One region of the Planococcus massiliensis genome, then DNA from elsewhere that is predicted to be linked to it. Evidence: predicted binding sites of a transcription regulator. Region 1 holds the regulator's gene; the other holds the start of a gene.
What was found. The regulator NrdR, encoded in region 1, represses ribonucleotide reductase genes. The targets are predictions, from matches to a motif close to AACACNATATATNGTGTT.
Positions count from the first base shown of each region.

Region 2: a site for NrdR is predicted at 4,003-4,020, ahead of BN1080_RS09080 (vitamin B12-dependent ribonucleotide reductase). Genes of this name have one in related genera too.

Region 1 covers NZ_CCXS01000001.1:2,097,786-2,105,940, forward strand. The annotation lists gene dnaI (primosomal protein DnaI) at 1-745, opposite strand, end outside; gene BN1080_RS10380 (replication initiation and membrane attachment family protein) at 746-2,107, opposite strand; gene nrdR (transcriptional regulator NrdR) at 2,119-2,595, opposite strand; gene speD (adenosylmethionine decarboxylase) at 2,710-3,093, opposite strand; gene BN1080_RS10395 (glyceraldehyde-3-phosphate dehydrogenase) at 3,411-4,430, opposite strand; gene coaE (dephospho-CoA kinase) at 4,650-5,255, opposite strand; gene mutM (bifunctional DNA-formamidopyrimidine glycosylase/DNA-(apurinic or apyrimidinic site) lyase) at 5,266-6,135, opposite strand; gene polA (DNA polymerase I) at 6,150-8,155, opposite strand, start outside.
Region 2 covers NZ_CCXS01000001.1:1,851,705-1,859,859, forward strand. The annotation lists gene BN1080_RS09070 (M24 family metallopeptidase) at 1-741, opposite strand, end outside; gene aroQ (type II 3-dehydroquinate dehydratase) at 748-1,179, opposite strand; gene BN1080_RS09080 (vitamin B12-dependent ribonucleotide reductase) at 1,411-3,969, opposite strand; gene BN1080_RS09085 (lipoate--protein ligase family protein) at 4,147-4,926, opposite strand; gene BN1080_RS09090 (rhodanese-like domain-containing protein) at 5,082-5,465, shown strand; gene BN1080_RS09095 (AAA family ATPase) at 5,542-6,813, shown strand; gene gcvPB (aminomethyl-transferring glycine dehydrogenase subunit GcvPB) at 6,862-8,155, opposite strand, start outside.

The DNA.
Region 1 (8,155 bases):
TCGTGCCAAGCACTTCATCCCGCGTCCAGCTCGACATTGCTTCTGCTCCGATATCATCCAGCATCAAGACATCCGCTTTTTTTACATAATTCACTTTTTCCTGCAAGGTCTGGTCGCCAATCGCCTGTTTCATTTCACGCATGAATTCAGGAACGAAAACCAAGACCGATTTGATGTTTTTCTCAGCCAATGCATTTGCCACTGCACTCAGCAAATAGGATTTGCCGATGCCGAATTTCCCGTAAAGGTAGATGCCTTTTTCCGGAAGTTCGCCCGGCCCCTTAGTGGCATCAAGGAAAGAATCGACGGCATTGAACGCTTCTACGCGGCTCGCATCCAGCTCAAATCCGGACAAAGTCGCTTCCATGACTTCTTTTGGCATATACATGCTATGGATCAATGAAGACGCACGGCGCTTGTTGTCGTGCTCGTTCTTTAAGCGGCACGGCGTATAAGAAATCCCGATATTGCCGCGCTCTAGAACCAAGTTCGGTTCAAACCCTTTTAAATGGTTGATGCAGGCTCCAAGGTTCGGGCACTTATTGCAGTCATGGGACTGGTCGATGTATTCATACAGCTTGCCCATGCCTTTATCGACGATGCTTTTATCAATTTCCGAAGAATGTTCATCTAAAAAATGCTGAACGCCCGGATGCTCCAGCACTTCCTGCCGCATCGCATTGTAGCGCTCGGAAAAAGCAGGGGCATTCACGACACGTTTCAATGTCTCCCGGATCGGTTCCATTTAATCACCCTTACCTTTCTTCATCGCATATTTCGCTAATAGTTTTTGTTTTGCCGCTTCGAGGTCTTCAGAGTTGTCCGCCTCTTTTGCAGGCTGAACCTCATCTTTTTTATAGAACCATTCCGGCAATTTTTCTTCCCTTACCGGTTTGCGGCTGGAAGAAGAACTTCTCGTTTTTGCTGCCGGAGATCCTTCCGATTTCCATTTCAAATACTGCTCGTGCTCAATGCGCGCAAGCTCCATCGCTTCTTTTGCCGTTTTGATATTTTTTCGAAGCCAGTGGGACGCCAATTTTTCTACATAAGCCTTAGTCAGTTTCATATCCGTCCGCAGCAGGACATATTGCAGCAGGACATTCACGACTGCGGGCTCCATGCCATGCTGGATAACCAGCTGATTCGCGAGCTGTACATCTGCCGGCAAAGGCTCCTTGCCATTTGCAATATCCCGCAGCACTTCGACCGGAGAAGCCGACTCCAGATAATCGATCAATTCGTCTTCTTTTGTTTTCGGCGCTTCTTTTTTGGCCGTTTCTTTTTTCTTCACTTGCACCAATTGAGGCGCTGTGGTGGCTACCGTCAATTTGTAATAATCAGCGGCTGCCCGCTTCAAACCTTCAAGCGTCAGTTTATAGTCCTCATCAATGGCGAGCAGAATGACTTTCTGCATTTCAAGCGGCCCCCAGCTGTAGAGGAATGCCAGTTTTTCAATGAGCTCGCGGATGCTCGCTGTCAGCACTTTGTGCGGCACCAATTGCTCTGACAACCCTTGGCGCAATAAAGAAAAATCAAATTCCGCTTCCGTTTCATACGAACCTTTTTTGCGTTCCTGCAAGTCATCCGTCCCGGAAGGATAGCCTGCTTTGGCATGGACCGGCTGAAAGATATCGGTAAATGTACGTGACACTTCCGCATAGCCTTCCAACACTTCCCGGTGGACCACAAATCGGTCCCTTACTTTGCGATAAGTCGTTTCCCCCACTTTGCTGAAAAGAAACATTGACAGCAGCGGATCGGCAAAAAAACTTTTCGGATCCAGCGGCGGACAAAGTTCGTAGACAAACGAACGGTTTTCCTGGTCTTTGCGGTACGTTTTCAACAACCCAATGGCTTCCATTTGAATACGTGATTCAAAAATCCGCGAAATGGATACGCCAAGTGTGTTCATTAATACGTAATGTGTTGCTTCTTGCGCGCTTTCTTCCCCTTCCGCCCACAGCGTCAAGTAAAAAGCGATGGCTTCTGCACCGACCAGCGGCTGGTAGAGGAGCGTCAACAACTGGCGGTCATAATTGGAAAAAGGATACGGCATGAGAATTCGGAAGGAATCTGCAGGCTGAAGTTCGTTATACAGGGCTGTCATAATCCACCGCCTTACTCGGACTTCTTGTCATCCGGACTCTTTTTCAATAAATCCTTCAATTCATCGATAAATACGGTAATGTCTTTAAACTGGCGGTACACCGATGCAAATCGAACATAAGCGACTTCATCGATGCCAGCTAAACGGTCCATGACCAATTCACCGACTTCTTCTGATTTCACTTCGGCATTTCCCTGTCGCCGAAGGTCTTTCTCAATATCGAATACAACGCTTTCAAGAACTTCCAGTGAAACCGGGCGTTTTTCACAAGCACGGATCAAGCCTCTCAACACTTTTTCGCGGCTGAACTCTTCGCGCGATCCGTCTTTCTTCACCACAATCAATGGCATCTCTTCCACTTTTTCGAACGTCGTATAACGATAGCCGCAAGCTTCACATTCCCTGCGCCTTCTTATGGACTTCATATCATCAACTGGCCGCGAATCTACTACGCGTGTACCATTATGCTGGCAAGCCGGACATTTCATTTCGACATCTCCCTAAACTTTCTATCTGTTTTTTCTAGTATAACAAAATTTCTTTAGGAAAATAGAAAAAGCAGAGGAATTTATCCCCTGCTTGCTGTTTTTCAAAATAACGGATTATACAGTTACTGAAACTTTTGTTTCTCCAGCGCCAATTGGACCCATGCCGCGCGGCAATTCGGTCACTTCACTCGTTTGCGAGTTCAGCGCTTCAGCGATATACTTCGCTGCAATCGTCGGATCAAGATCTCCGCAAGTATAAACATCTACACTTGCATAGCCGTGCTCCGGAAAACTGTGGATTGTCAAATGCGATTCGGAAATGATTACAACTCCGCTTACACCTTGAGGTGCAAATTTATGAAAAGCTACTTCTCTGATTTCCGCTCCGGATTTCAGTGCTGCATCAACAAAAGTTTGTTCGATATAATCCATATCGTTTAATTTGTCAAAATCACACTGCCAAAGTTCTGCAATTACGTGACGTCCCATTGTTTCCATGGTTCGTTTCCCCCTTTGATATCATTTTGTTTTCGTGCTCAAAATATTCAAAGTTGACTACCACGGGGGAAAGTTAGTCCAAAGAGGTCCTAACCCTTTAAGCAGTCATGTGAATAAAACACATGCTTCCTGAACGCCTTCATGAAGTTCCATGAACACATAGAAGCTGGTAGTTAATTTTCAACTACGAATGTTAGTATAAGGTGTATCTGTATGAAATGCAATAAATTTAATTCAAGTTTTTTTCAGTGGCGTCGAGACCCGCCAAAGACATAGAAATGCCGCGTTTCCTGAAAAAGAAACGCGGCATTTTCGGGTTAAGCTTCAGCGAAGACTAAAGCATCCGCTACTTTTTTCGTCAAATCAATGACGCGTGCAGAATAGCCCCATTCATTATCATACCAGGCAAGAACTTTCACTTTGCGTTTGCCGATCACCATCGTAGAAAGTCCGTCAATTACTGCCGACTTCGGATTGGTGTTGAAATCCACTGATACCAATGGTTCCATCGTGAGCGCCAAAATCCCATCCAAACCTTCTTCAGAGGCTTTGATAAAGGCTTCGTTCACTTCATCAACCGTCACATCCCGCTCTAAATCCACTACTAGATCCACTAACGAGACGTTCGGAGTCGGCACACGCAGCGCCATTCCATGAAGCTTTCCTTCGAGTTCCGGCAAGACCAATGACAGCGCTTTCGCAGCACCGGTAGAAGTAGGGATAATCGACTGGCTGCACGCACGCGCGCGTCTCAAATCCTTATGCGGGTTATCCAGGTTTTTCTGGTCGTTTGTAAAAGAATGAACAGTCGTCATGAGGCCATTTTCAATGCCGAATGCGTCGTTCAATACTTTTGCGACAGGGGCAAGGCAGTTGGTCGTGCAGCTGGCATTGGAAATGATGCTATGTTCGTCGACGTTGAATTTGTCTTCATTGACCCCCATCACAATGGTGATATCTTCGTCTTTTCCTGGTGCGGTCAATATGACTTTTCGAGCTCCCGCATCTAAATGAAGCGCCGCTTTTTCTCGCGAATTAAATTTGCCGGTTGCTTCGATTACGATGTCGATGTCCATTTCTTTCCACGGGAGATTCAAAGGATCTCTTTCGTTAACGAGTTGAACTCGTTTGCCGTTAACGATTAATGCGTCTTCCTCGGAAGAGACGTCACCCATAAAGGTGCCGTGATTTGTGTCATACTTAATAAGATGCGCGAGAGTTTCAGCAGGGTATCCGGCATTTACAGCACTGATTTTAATGTCGTCCATTAAAATTGCCTGTCTGAAAACCATGCGGCCAATACGGCCAAATCCGTTAATCGCAATAGAAATTGTCATTTTATGAGACCCCCATTTAAATAAGTCATACTGTTGATTTTTAATTTCTTATATAGTATAACACATTTACTGTTTTATGGAACCTTTAATTCGAACCCAATAAAAAAAGCCGGGCGACTGGCACCCGGCTTCGACTTTTCATGCTTTTGGATTGATTTTCAGCATTCACAATAACTATAAATAGGCTGCTTCGATAGACGACAAGCCTATTATCCCGTTTTATTCTCTTCCCAATTGAACCTGCCAGTTATCCAAGATGCGGTTCAGCTGCCATTTTGTTTCATCAAAAGTGCCGTTGTTGTAAATGACTGCGTCGGCCCCTTCTTCTTTCACCGACATCGGCAATTGAGAAGCGATGCGCGCACGCGCTTCCTTCTCGTTAAGCCCGTTTCGCTCCATTAATCGTTTCAACTGATTCTCTTCCGTTACACTGACAACCAAAATTTTATCGACGAAATGCTGGAGCCGGCTTTCAAAGAGCAATGGGATGTCCATAATAATCGTTTCATGCCCCTGCTCCAGAAGTTCGCTGCGCTGCCGGAGCATTTCCTGCCGGATGGCCGGATGGATGACGTCGTTTAAACTTTTGCGGCTAGCCGGATCGTTAAAAATCAATTCGCCGACTTTGGCACGGTCCATCGTGCCGTCCTCTTTGATGACATCTTGTCCGAACAAAGCGGCGATTTTCACCAACGTTTCTTGCCCCGGCTCGACCACTAACCGCGCTACTTGATCGGCATCAATAATGGGATATCCTAATTCTTCAAGCATTTTCGAAACGGTGCTTTTTCCGCTCGCAATGCTGCCAGTCAGTCCTATAATCATTTTCTCGTCCTCACTTTTGGCAGGTCGGGCAGTAGACTGAAGTTCTTCCGCCAATTTGCAGAGACTTCGTCATGCTGCCGCATTCCATGCATTGTTTTTTGCCGTACATGCCAAAACGGTTCTGCATATTGCCAGATTCCCCATTGACATTGCGGTAGTCTGAAATCGTGCTTCCCCCTGCATCGATGCTTTCCAGCAAAATCGCAACAATCGTCTCGAACAGTTCAATTTTCCGCGTTCTGCTGATTCGTTTTGCTGCCCGGTTCGGATGGATTTTCATTTTGAACAGCGCTTCGGTTGCGTAGATATTCCCGCAGCCCGATATGACCTGTCCGTCCATGATCACTTCTTTGATCGGTTTATTTTGGTATTTTGGGCTTTCGGCCATTTGAAGAAAATGCGCCATGGCCCTTTCTTCGAATGGTTCCGGAGCCATCAAAAGCAGCGGCGGAAAGTCCGCTTCTTCTTTTAATACCCGCATTTCGCCAAAACGGCGGATATCGGAAAATGCCAATAAATTGCCGTCGCTCAGAGTCAGCACCACATGGACATGCTTGCGGAACTTCTCTTCCCCGATCGACAGCAGGCTGTCGACATAAAACCATGCCCCAGACATGCCGAGATGATTGACCAGCAAAAACTCGCCATCTTTTTTTAATGTAAAATAAATGTATTTGCTGCGCCGTTCTACGCCGATGATCTGTGCGCCCATCAACCGGCTGATAAACAAGTCTGTCTCCATCCGTTTGATGATCGCTTCCTTGCCGCTCGTTTTTGAAATCCGGATCGTATCCGAAACGAATACTTCCTCGATTCTCTTGCCGAGGGCAGCAGGCCGGATCTGGCGGACGACGCCTTCAACTTCTGGAAGTTCAGGCATTCAAAAGCCTCCTGTTATTTTGTATCGTACCACGTATCGCCAAAGGCAAAGTCCACTTTCAGCGGAACATTCAACTCAACGGCATGCTCCATTACTTGCGGAACCAATTCCTTCAACTTCTCCAATTCTTCCGGCGGCGCTTCGAAAATCAATTCATCGTGCACTTGCAGAAGCATACGCGTTTTTAGCCCTTCGCGCTCCAGAGCATCGGCCATGTCAATCATCGCTTTCTTGATGATATCAGCAGCACTTCCCTGAATCGGCGTATTCATCGCGGTCCGTTCTGCAAAGCTGCGCAAATTGAAGTTCGAACTTGTAATATCCGGCAAATAGCGTCGGCGGTTCATAAGCGTCGTCACAAAACCGTTCTTCTTCGCACCTGCCACAACATCATTCATATACCCTTTCACTCCCGGGAAGCTCGCAAAATACCGGTCAATAAAAGCTTGCGCTTCTTTTCGGGTAATATTCAAATTCTGGGAAAGGCCATAATCGCTGATTCCGTAGACGATCCCGAAGTTGACCGCTTTTGCCGCACGGCGCATATCGCCGGTCACTTCCTCTGCCGGAACATGGAACACATCCATGGCCGTCGTCGTATGGATGTCCCGGTCGTTTTTGAACGCCTCGATCAGCCGCTCATCTTTCGACATTTCTGCTAGGACGCGCAATTCAATCTGCGAATAATCGGCAGCGACCATTACCCATCCCGGGAATGACGGAATAAAGGCTTTTCGGATTTTCCGTCCCTCTTCTAACCGCACAGGAATGTTCTGGAGGTTCGGGTTGATGGAACTCAAACGTCCTGTCGTCGTCAAGGCTTGCTGGAAACGCGTATGAACTTTGCCGTCTTCATGGATTTCTTTCAACAGCCCTTCGATATACGTAGAAAGGATTTTCCCAAGCTGGCGGTATAGAAGGATGTGTGAAATGATTTCGTGCTGTCCGTTTAGCTTTTCCAATACATCCGCTGCTGTCGAATAGCCGGTTTTTGTTTTCTTGAGAACCGGCAGCCCCAGCTTTTCAAAAAGAACCATACCTAATTGCTTCGGTGAATTGATGTTGAATTCTTCACCCGCCAAACTGTGGATCTCCGATTCGATTTTCACCAGTTTGCCGGATAATTCCTCTCCCATAGCCAGCAATTGCTCTTTATCCACGGTGACGCCAAGCGACTCCATGGCACCTAGTATCGTGGCAAGCGGCAATTCCAAATTGCGGTACAGATCGTATTGCTCATTTTCTTGTAATTTATTCAACACGAGCGGCCGCACAGCCCAGATCGTACGGGCTTTCCTTGCAATGTGCTCATGCAGAACCGCATCGGCCGGCACGGCTTTTTTAGCGCCTTTTCCGTAAATCTGTTCGTTTTGGGAAACTTCGCTGTAGCCGTATTCTTGAACGATATTCGCCAAGTCGGTATAAGTCAGCGAAGGGTTGACAATGTAGGCTCCGAGCATCAAATCGAAATCCACGCCGTCCACTTCGACGCCGCAGCGGAAAAAGGCTGCTGTCGATGCTTTGGAATCCGACATGTATTTCTTCTTCGTATCATCTTTAAACCAATCTTTGAACGCCTGCGATTCTTTGATGACGTCCATCGGAATCACATAGGTTTTTTCAGCTGTGGCAAGCGAAACGCCGAGCAAATCGCACGTATGGTACTGCTCATCGTATAATTCCAAATGGACAGCCATTTCATCTTCCAGAATCGATGCATCAATTTCGCTCAGCACTTCAAAAGTCAATTCTTCCTTTTCGGTCTCTTCTGCGGTGTATTCCATCTTTTCCAGCAACGATTTAAACGCCAATTCATTCCAGACCTTCACCAGTTCATCCTGGTCCGGCCCGCCGTAAGAAAGTTCATCGACCGCGATTTCAATCGGCGCTTGGCGCTCGATGGTTGCCAGCTTTTTGCTGATCAATGCCAAGTCTTTATTGGCTTCAAGCTTTTCCTTCAACTTGCCTTTTTGCTGGTCAATGGCTTCATAAACACCTTCCACAGTGCCATGGGCCGCAA
Region 2 (8,155 bases), 250 kb from region 1:
CAAAACGATTTGATAGATTTCCTTCATTTTTTCAGACGGCTCTCCTACTGCAACTGTGCGGGTAATATCTGAAATATAGCCGTTGTATAGCGCCCCGTAATCAAGCGTGATCATATCGCCTTGTTCGACGATTTTGTCGGTCGCCACGCCGTGCGGCAACGCAGAACGATGGCCGGATGCGACAATCGTATCGAATGATGAAGAAGTCGCGCCTTGTTTGCGCATGAAGAATTCCAGTTCATTTGAAATTTCAAGCTCGGTTTGCCCTGCTTTGATAAAGCCGCAAATATGTTCAAACGCATCGTCCGCAATTTTTGCTGCCGCTTTTAAGATCTCGACTTCTTCCGGCGTCTTGATCATGCGGATTTTTTCGATCAGGCCACTGACCGGCTCCAATTCTGCTGCCAGTTTTTCTTTGTATTGTAGATAGGAAGAGTAAGTCACATAATCCTGCTCAAAAGCCAGCGCTTTGATGCCGAGTTCTTTTGCCTTTTCGGCTGCTTCTTCCAATAAATTTGTTTTAGCTTGCACCACTTCAAACTCCGTTACCTGCTCGGAAGCCTGCTCCGTGTAGCGGAAATCTGTAATGAAAAATGCCCGATCCTTCGTAACAAGCGCCAATCCTGCTGAACCGGTAAAATTCGTTATGTACCGAAGATTATAAGAACTCGTGACCAATAGTGCTTCGATGTTTTGCTCTGCCATTTCATTGCGCAATTTTTGTAATTTCAATTTCGCCATTCCCTTCTAGTTTCGAAATAATAAAGCTTGCAAGCCAAGTTTGTATCCATCTTTTCCGAATCCTGCGATTTGTCCGGCAGCTACCGGTGCAATATAGGAGTGATGCCGGAATTCTTCGCGTTTATAAATATTTGAAATATGTACTTCGATGACCGGTACTTCTACCGATGCAATGGCATCTCGGATGGCGACACTAGTATGGGTGTATGCCCCTGGATTTAGGACAATGCCTTCCGTCCCATCCTCTGCCGCTTCGTGAATCCAATCAACCAGGATGCCTTCGTGATTTGATTGCCGGCATTCCAATGTGATGCCGTTCTGGCCGGAAAATTCCATTAATTCAGTTTCCAGTTCGGCCAGTGTAAATGTTCCGTACGCTTCTTTTTCCCGTTTGCCTAATCGGTTCAAGTTTGGACCGTTCAAACATAAGATTTTCATTCCCATCACTCCTCTTTTGCCTCACCTTTTTTATTTTATCACAAGCCTTCATTCGAGCAACTTCTTCTCTCTTTCCTTCTTTCTTGTTTCTTCTTTTGATTTTTTCTGTTTTACCTTATGTAATAATCTACATTTATTTCCGAAAAACCCTGGAGACTTTTTTTATTTAAAATCGGCAAAATAAAAAAGCGATGGCAAGAGCCATCGCTTTTAAAAATTTATGAACGGAACTTACAATCCGCATTTCAGCTGCGCATTGCAGTTTGTGCAGGTATTGCAGCCACCCATTTCTTCGACAGTCCCTTTTCGGCAGACCGGGCATGTGTCGCCTACTTCAGAACCGATTGTCACGTTTGTGGAGCGCAAATCTTGAATGGTATCAATAAGGACGATTGGGCGTTTCCCTTTCACATCTTCCTGGTGATCTTCTTCAAATGTGTTCTCTTCCGCTTTCAGCGTCAAGACTTGTGAATCACGGCTTCCGTCTACGTAAACCGTACCGCCTTTGGCACCGCCTTTATAAAGACGCTCATACACGCCTTCCACTTGCTCGACTGTATAGCCGCGCGGTGCGTTGACCGTTTTAGAGATGGAGGAATCGATCCAGCGCTGGATAATGCACTGCACATCCGCATGGGCTTCCGGAGCAAGGTCCATCGATGTCACAAACGCTTTCGGCAGATCTTCTTCATCAGCCTCTGGGTTGTTTTTCAAGTATTCAGTGACGATATCCGCCTTTACCTCAATAAACTTGCCGAGGCGGCCGCTGCGATAGTATGTGAATGAATAATAAGGTTCAAGTCCTGTTGAAACGCCTACCATTGTTCCGGTCGATCCGGTCGGTGCAACCGTCAATAAATGAGAGTTGCGGATCCCGTTTTCGAGAATCGACGCACGGACCGTTTCCGGCATTCCTTGCATAAAGCCTGTTTCAGTGAAAGCTTTGCGAAGCGCTGCTGTTTCTTCATCTGTATTGCCGACTAGGAACGGGAAGCTTCCGCGTTCTGCTGCAAGTTCAGTTGATTGTTCATAGGCTGCGATGGCAATCGTCTTGAAAATTTCATCGACCAGTTCATTGCCTTCCGGGGAACCGTATTCCTTATCGCAATAGATCAGTAAATCTGCAAGGCCCATGACGCCTAGTCCGACGCGGCGTTCGCCAAGCGCCTGGACACGGTTTTCTTCGAGGAAATACGGCGTTGCATCGATTACGTTATCTTGCATGCGAACACCGACGCGCACGGTTTCTTTCAGTGCTTCAAAATCCACTTGCTTTGTTTTCGGATCCGCAAATTGCGCCAAGTTTACCGCTGCCAAGTTGCAGACTGAATAAGGGGCAAGCGGCTGTTCGCCGCACGGGTTGGTTGCCACAACTTTTTGTCCGTAAGCACGGGCATTCGTTTTTTCGTTTGCATTATCGATAAAGAAAATGCCCGGTTCTGCTGAGTAAGTGGCACAGACGTTGATCAAATTCCAAAGGTCGCGGGCTTTCATTGTCCGGTATGTGCGGACTTTGTGTCCCATGCGCTCCCATTCGCGGACATCTCCGATTTCATGCCATTGTTCGTTGTAAACAGCCATTTCTTCTTTTGAATAAGACTCCACTGCCGGGAAGCGAAGTTCAAAGTCAGCGTCTTCTTCGACTGCCTTCATGAAATCGTCCGTCAATGTTACGGAAATATTTGCACCTGTCAAAAATTCTTCATTATGGACCGTGTAAGTACCGCCGTCACGCAGCTTCGTTTCCGCATCGCGCATGATTTTTTCATTGAATCCGCCCATTCCAGGAATCGCCCGGTAATTCAGGATTCCTTGATACATCGCTTCTTCCTGTTGAGTAAGCGGTTTGAATTTCAGTTTCTCGTGAGCGAGTTTCTTGATCGTCTCGTCATTCGTATTTTCGATCAAATAGCGCAGGATGCGCGGATTCTGCATTTTCGAGATGATGAACTCAGCAATATCCGGGTGCCAGTCAGCAAGCATGATCATTTGTGCGCCGCGGCGAGATCCGCCTTGCTCCACCAAATGCGTCAATTTCGCAATATCGTCGAGCCATGAAACCGACCCTGATGATTTGCCGTTTACTCCGCGCGCCAGCGTATTGCGCGGACGCAATGTCGAACCGTTTGTTCCGACGCCTCCGCCTCTCGACATGATTTCCATCACTTGTTTGCGGTGGTCAGAAATGCCTTCACGCGAATCAGCTACGAATGGCATCACGTAGCAGTTGAAATACGTAACATCCGTATCAGCGCCTGCACCGTAAAGAACGCGCCCTGCTGGAATGAATTTCAAATCCACCAACTGTTTGTAGAATTTCTCAAACCATTCCTGGCGTTTTTCAGGTGTTGTTTCAACAGAAGCAAGCCCTGTTGCATTGCGTTTTGCAATTTGTTCATAGTAGACTTCCAACGGCTTTTCAATCACGTCAAGAGAACGGCTGACGATGCCGCTTTGGATTTCGTCTTCTTTGTCAATCGCACTTCGGTAATCTTCTTCGATCCACACTTTAGCGGTATTCGCTTCTTTGTCGACTGATACGATAAAGCCGAGTCCGCGGGCCGGAAACTTCGGATCTTCCTTGACGGTAAGCACGACAAAATCTCCTGCTTTCAGCGTAGTCTTCGCTGTGTCTTTGAAAGAGTACCGGTCGATCATGACCAAACGAGAAACCCCTTTATGAGTCGTCTTCATGTCCGGCGTAATTTCATGCACCTGCGGGAAAAGTTGAATGTCCTTGTTTAATAAATTTGGATCAAGTGTATATTGGGATTGTGCAACGGAAACCATTTGACAATTCCTCCTTTATATTATATGGAGATAAACACTATATATAGTATTAGTACATTTCCCATCATACTAGATGTTGAAACGTTTTTAAATAACAAAATTATATTTTAAAGCTTAAAAAACCCGCAAAGCCGAATGCAGCGGGCTTTCCATTTTGAAAATGAGTCGAAAGGCTCCTCACGCTTTAAAATTCCACGAATCCGCTGCATATTTTTCTTCCTCTAAGCTCTTGACATATTCCATTTGCTCTGAAGTCAATATGTATGGTTCCAGCTCAATTTCTAGAGAAGTCTGAAAACCTTTCTTGAAGGCTTCGACGCATTCTTCCATCGTCGCTTGCTCGCTGCGCAAGGAATTGATGGATACTGCCTTATGCGGAATTTTGCGGCGCATCTTTTCTTTTGCTTCAGCGTTTGAAAAGCGGAAAAGAGACAACAGCTTTTCGGCATCCAAGTTGATTAAAATAGCGCCGTGCTGCAGGATCACGCCTTTTTGACGTGTCTGTGCGCTGCCTGCCACTTTCTTTCCTTCAACAACCATCTCATACCAGCTCGGCGCGTCAAAACAAACTGCCGACTTCGGTTTTTTCAAGTCCGCCAATTTTTCTTCAGTATCCGGCACTGAAAAATACGCATCAAGGCCTAAATTTTTAAAGCCTTCCAGCAAGCCGCCGCTTATAATCCGGTAAGCTTCCGTGACGCTTTCGGGCATGTCCGGATGCTCCTCGCTGACAATGACGCTATACGTCAGTTCGTGTTCATGCAGGACTCCCCTGCCGCCGGTCGGCCGCCTCACGAATCCGAGGCCAAGCTCTTTCACCCGGTCTAAGTCGATTTCCGTTTCCGCTTTTTGAAAATAGCCGATCGACAAGGCGGCCGGCTGCCAACCATAGAACCGGATGACCGGCGGAATCAACCCTTCGCTATGCCAATTCAACAAGGCTTCATCAAGCGCCATATTGTACGAAGCGCTGCAATACCCGGAATTGATAAAAAACCATCTGCCATATTTCACAAGATCGCCTCCTAAATCCATTAATAAGTGTAACATTGCCATTGAATAAGAGTCACTCCTTCTTTTATAATAGAAGGAGAATAGAAAGGGGCAAGACAATGGATTTTCTGTATGTTATTTTAGCAGTATTATTGATCGTCATTATCTTTGCGGTTATTTCCTACTACCGCATTAAGAAAGCTGTCACTACATTGACCCAGGAACAATTTATCGAAGGGTACCGAAAAGCGCAGCTGATCGATGTCCGCGAGCCGAAGGAATTTGCAGGCGGACATATCTTAGGAGCCCGCAACTTGCCGCAATCCCAATTGCGCCAGCGCTACAAAGAAATCCGCGCCGATAAGCCCGTCTACCTTTACGACCAAAATGGTGCACGCAGCGGCCGCGTAGCTTTATTCCTCAAAAAACAAGGCTATACGCAGCTCTATCAATTGCAAGGCGGATTCAAGCAATGGACCGGCAAAATCAAGTCTAAATCATAATCAAAAAGCCTTTCCGGGATGGAAAGGCTTTTTTCTACCTATCAGGTGGACATCATCTAAATTCAGGAGGCAGCACATGAAAATACCTATCCTATTTCCGAATACGGTTGAAGTTCAAGAAGCTTTGCCCCATTACGCCGCTTTTTCCGTTGTTTCGGATAAAATCTTTTCTATATTGACGAATCGTTCGAATGGACCATGGAAGCAGATCGATATCTCAGAGCCCATCATCCAGCTGAGCACGCACCTTCTGGATATGATGGAAAACGGCCATTTGCCCTACGAGACGCTTTCCTATTTATATGAAGCCAAACCGCTCGCCAAAATTTCCAACCTTTCTGACAGCAGCGACAAAGGCCATATTAAAATACAGGAAACTTTCGAAAACCGCTTAATTTATTTTCCAAGCCACGATGTCGCGCTTGCACAGATTTCTTTTTTTACGCCATCTGAGAATAGCTGGCCAGAATTTCAGTGCTTTGCCAAGACCGTAGAAGATGCGTTTGCATTTTTGGAACATGCCAATGAGATGGTGCGCCAAGCCCTGATGAACAACATCACTTTCCTTGTCGATACGGAAGACGGAGTGAAACGGCGGAATTACGGAGAAATGGCCATCGTCTCCAGAGAAGATGTCATGCTTGAAACCAAGGTGAAGACGGATATTTTCCGCTCCATCGACGAATTTTTCAAGGACGGCGGCCAGTTCTTTAAAGAGTACGGCGTTCCTTATAAACGCGGCATTTTATTGTACGGGGCTCCAGGCAACGGCAAAACGACGCTGGTCAAATCCATCACAGGCTCCACCAATGCACCCGTGATCTATTGGCAGATCACGGAATACACAAACAGCTATACCGTCCAGGAAGTTTTCGGCATCGTTTCACGCTTAGCACCTGCCATCCTGGTCATTGAAGACATTGATTCCATGCCCGAATTCACCCGGTCGGTCTTCCTCAACACGCTAGACGGCACACAATCACGCGAGGGCTTGTTTATCATCGGAACGACCAACTATCCGGAAAAAATCGATCCCGCTTTGATCAACCGCGCCGGGCGCTTTGACCGGGCATATGAAATACCGTCACCAAATAAGAGTCTGCGAAAATCCTATTTGAAAAAACTCGACGTCAAGTCGATTTTCACCGACTCCCAACTGGAGCATATGGCCGACTTGAGCAAAGGGCTTTCCATTTCTCAGATGAATGAACTGTATATGTCTTCTGCACTGAACTGGCATTACGAAGGCGATTCCAATTACGAAAACAGCATCCGTGAATTGCAAAAGCAAAACAAGCGCACTCAGCAGAACGGCTGGGTTGAACAAGATGCCACAATCGGTTTTTGAACCTAAAGAAGCCCGATGGAAAAATTCCATCGGGCTTCTTTTTTAGTTCTATTCTGGTTTGGTATAGCGCAGCACCGGTTTGCGGGCTGCCTGGGTTTCATCCAAACGTTTGATGACCGTCGTATGCGGTGCATCTTGGACGATTTCCGGATTTTCTTCCACTTCTTTCGCGATTTGGATCATCGCGTCGATAAAGGCATCCAATGTTTCTTTGGATTCAGTTTCAGTCGGCTCGATCATCATGCCTTCTTCCACATTCAATGGGAAATAGATGGTCGGCGGATGATAGCCGAAATCGAGCAGGCGCTTCGCCATATCCAATGTACGGACGCCGAGTTTTTTCTGGCGGCGGCCGCTCAAGACGAATTCATGTTTGCAATGGCGGTCATATGGCAAATCGAAATGCGGCTGCAATTTCCGCATCATGTAATTTGCATTCAATACCGCATATTCCGTAACAGCCTTCAAGCCATCTGGCCCCATTGAACGGATATACGTATAAGCCCGGACGTTGATGCCGAAGTTGCCGTAGAATGGCTTGACGCGCCCGATGGATTCCGGACGGTTATAGTCGAACGTCAAGCCTTGTTCCGTTTTAACAAGTACTGGTTTTGGCAGGTACGGGATCAAATCTTTTTTCACGCCGACCGGGCCGGATCCCGGGCCGCCGCCGCCGTGAGGGCCTGTAAACGTTTTGTGCAAGTTTAAGTGGACGACATCAAAGCCCATATCTCCCGGGCGTGCTTTTGACATAACCGCGTTCAAGTTCGCGCCGTCGTAATACAGCTTGCCGCCGACTTCATGGATGATGGCAGCCATTTCAAGAATTTGCTCTTCAAACAAACCGAGCGTATTCGGGTTCGTCAACATTAGAGCAGCTGTGTCTTCGCCCACAACCCGCTTAAGATCTTCCAGATCCACAAGGCCCTGTTCATTCGATTTCACCGTTACGGTTTCAAATCCGGCAACTGTAGCTGAAGCCGGGTTCGTCCCGTGCGCAGAATCGGGAACAATGACTTTCGTGCGCTTCATGTCGCCTCTCGATTCATGATAGGCACGGATCATCATCAGGCCTGTCCATTCGCCGTGTGCTCCGGCAGCAGGCTGAAGCGTGACTTCATCCATTCCTGTAATTTCTTTTAAATGTTCCTGAAGATCAAACAATAATTCCATTGCGCCTTGGACAGTTGATTCATCCTGCAACGGGTGGATATTTGCGAATCCCGGGAAGCGCGCAACCGATTCATTGATTTTCGGATTGTATTTCATTGTGCACGACCCGAGCGGATAGAATCCGGAATCCACGCCATGATTGCGTTTTGAAAGAGCCGTGTAATGGCGC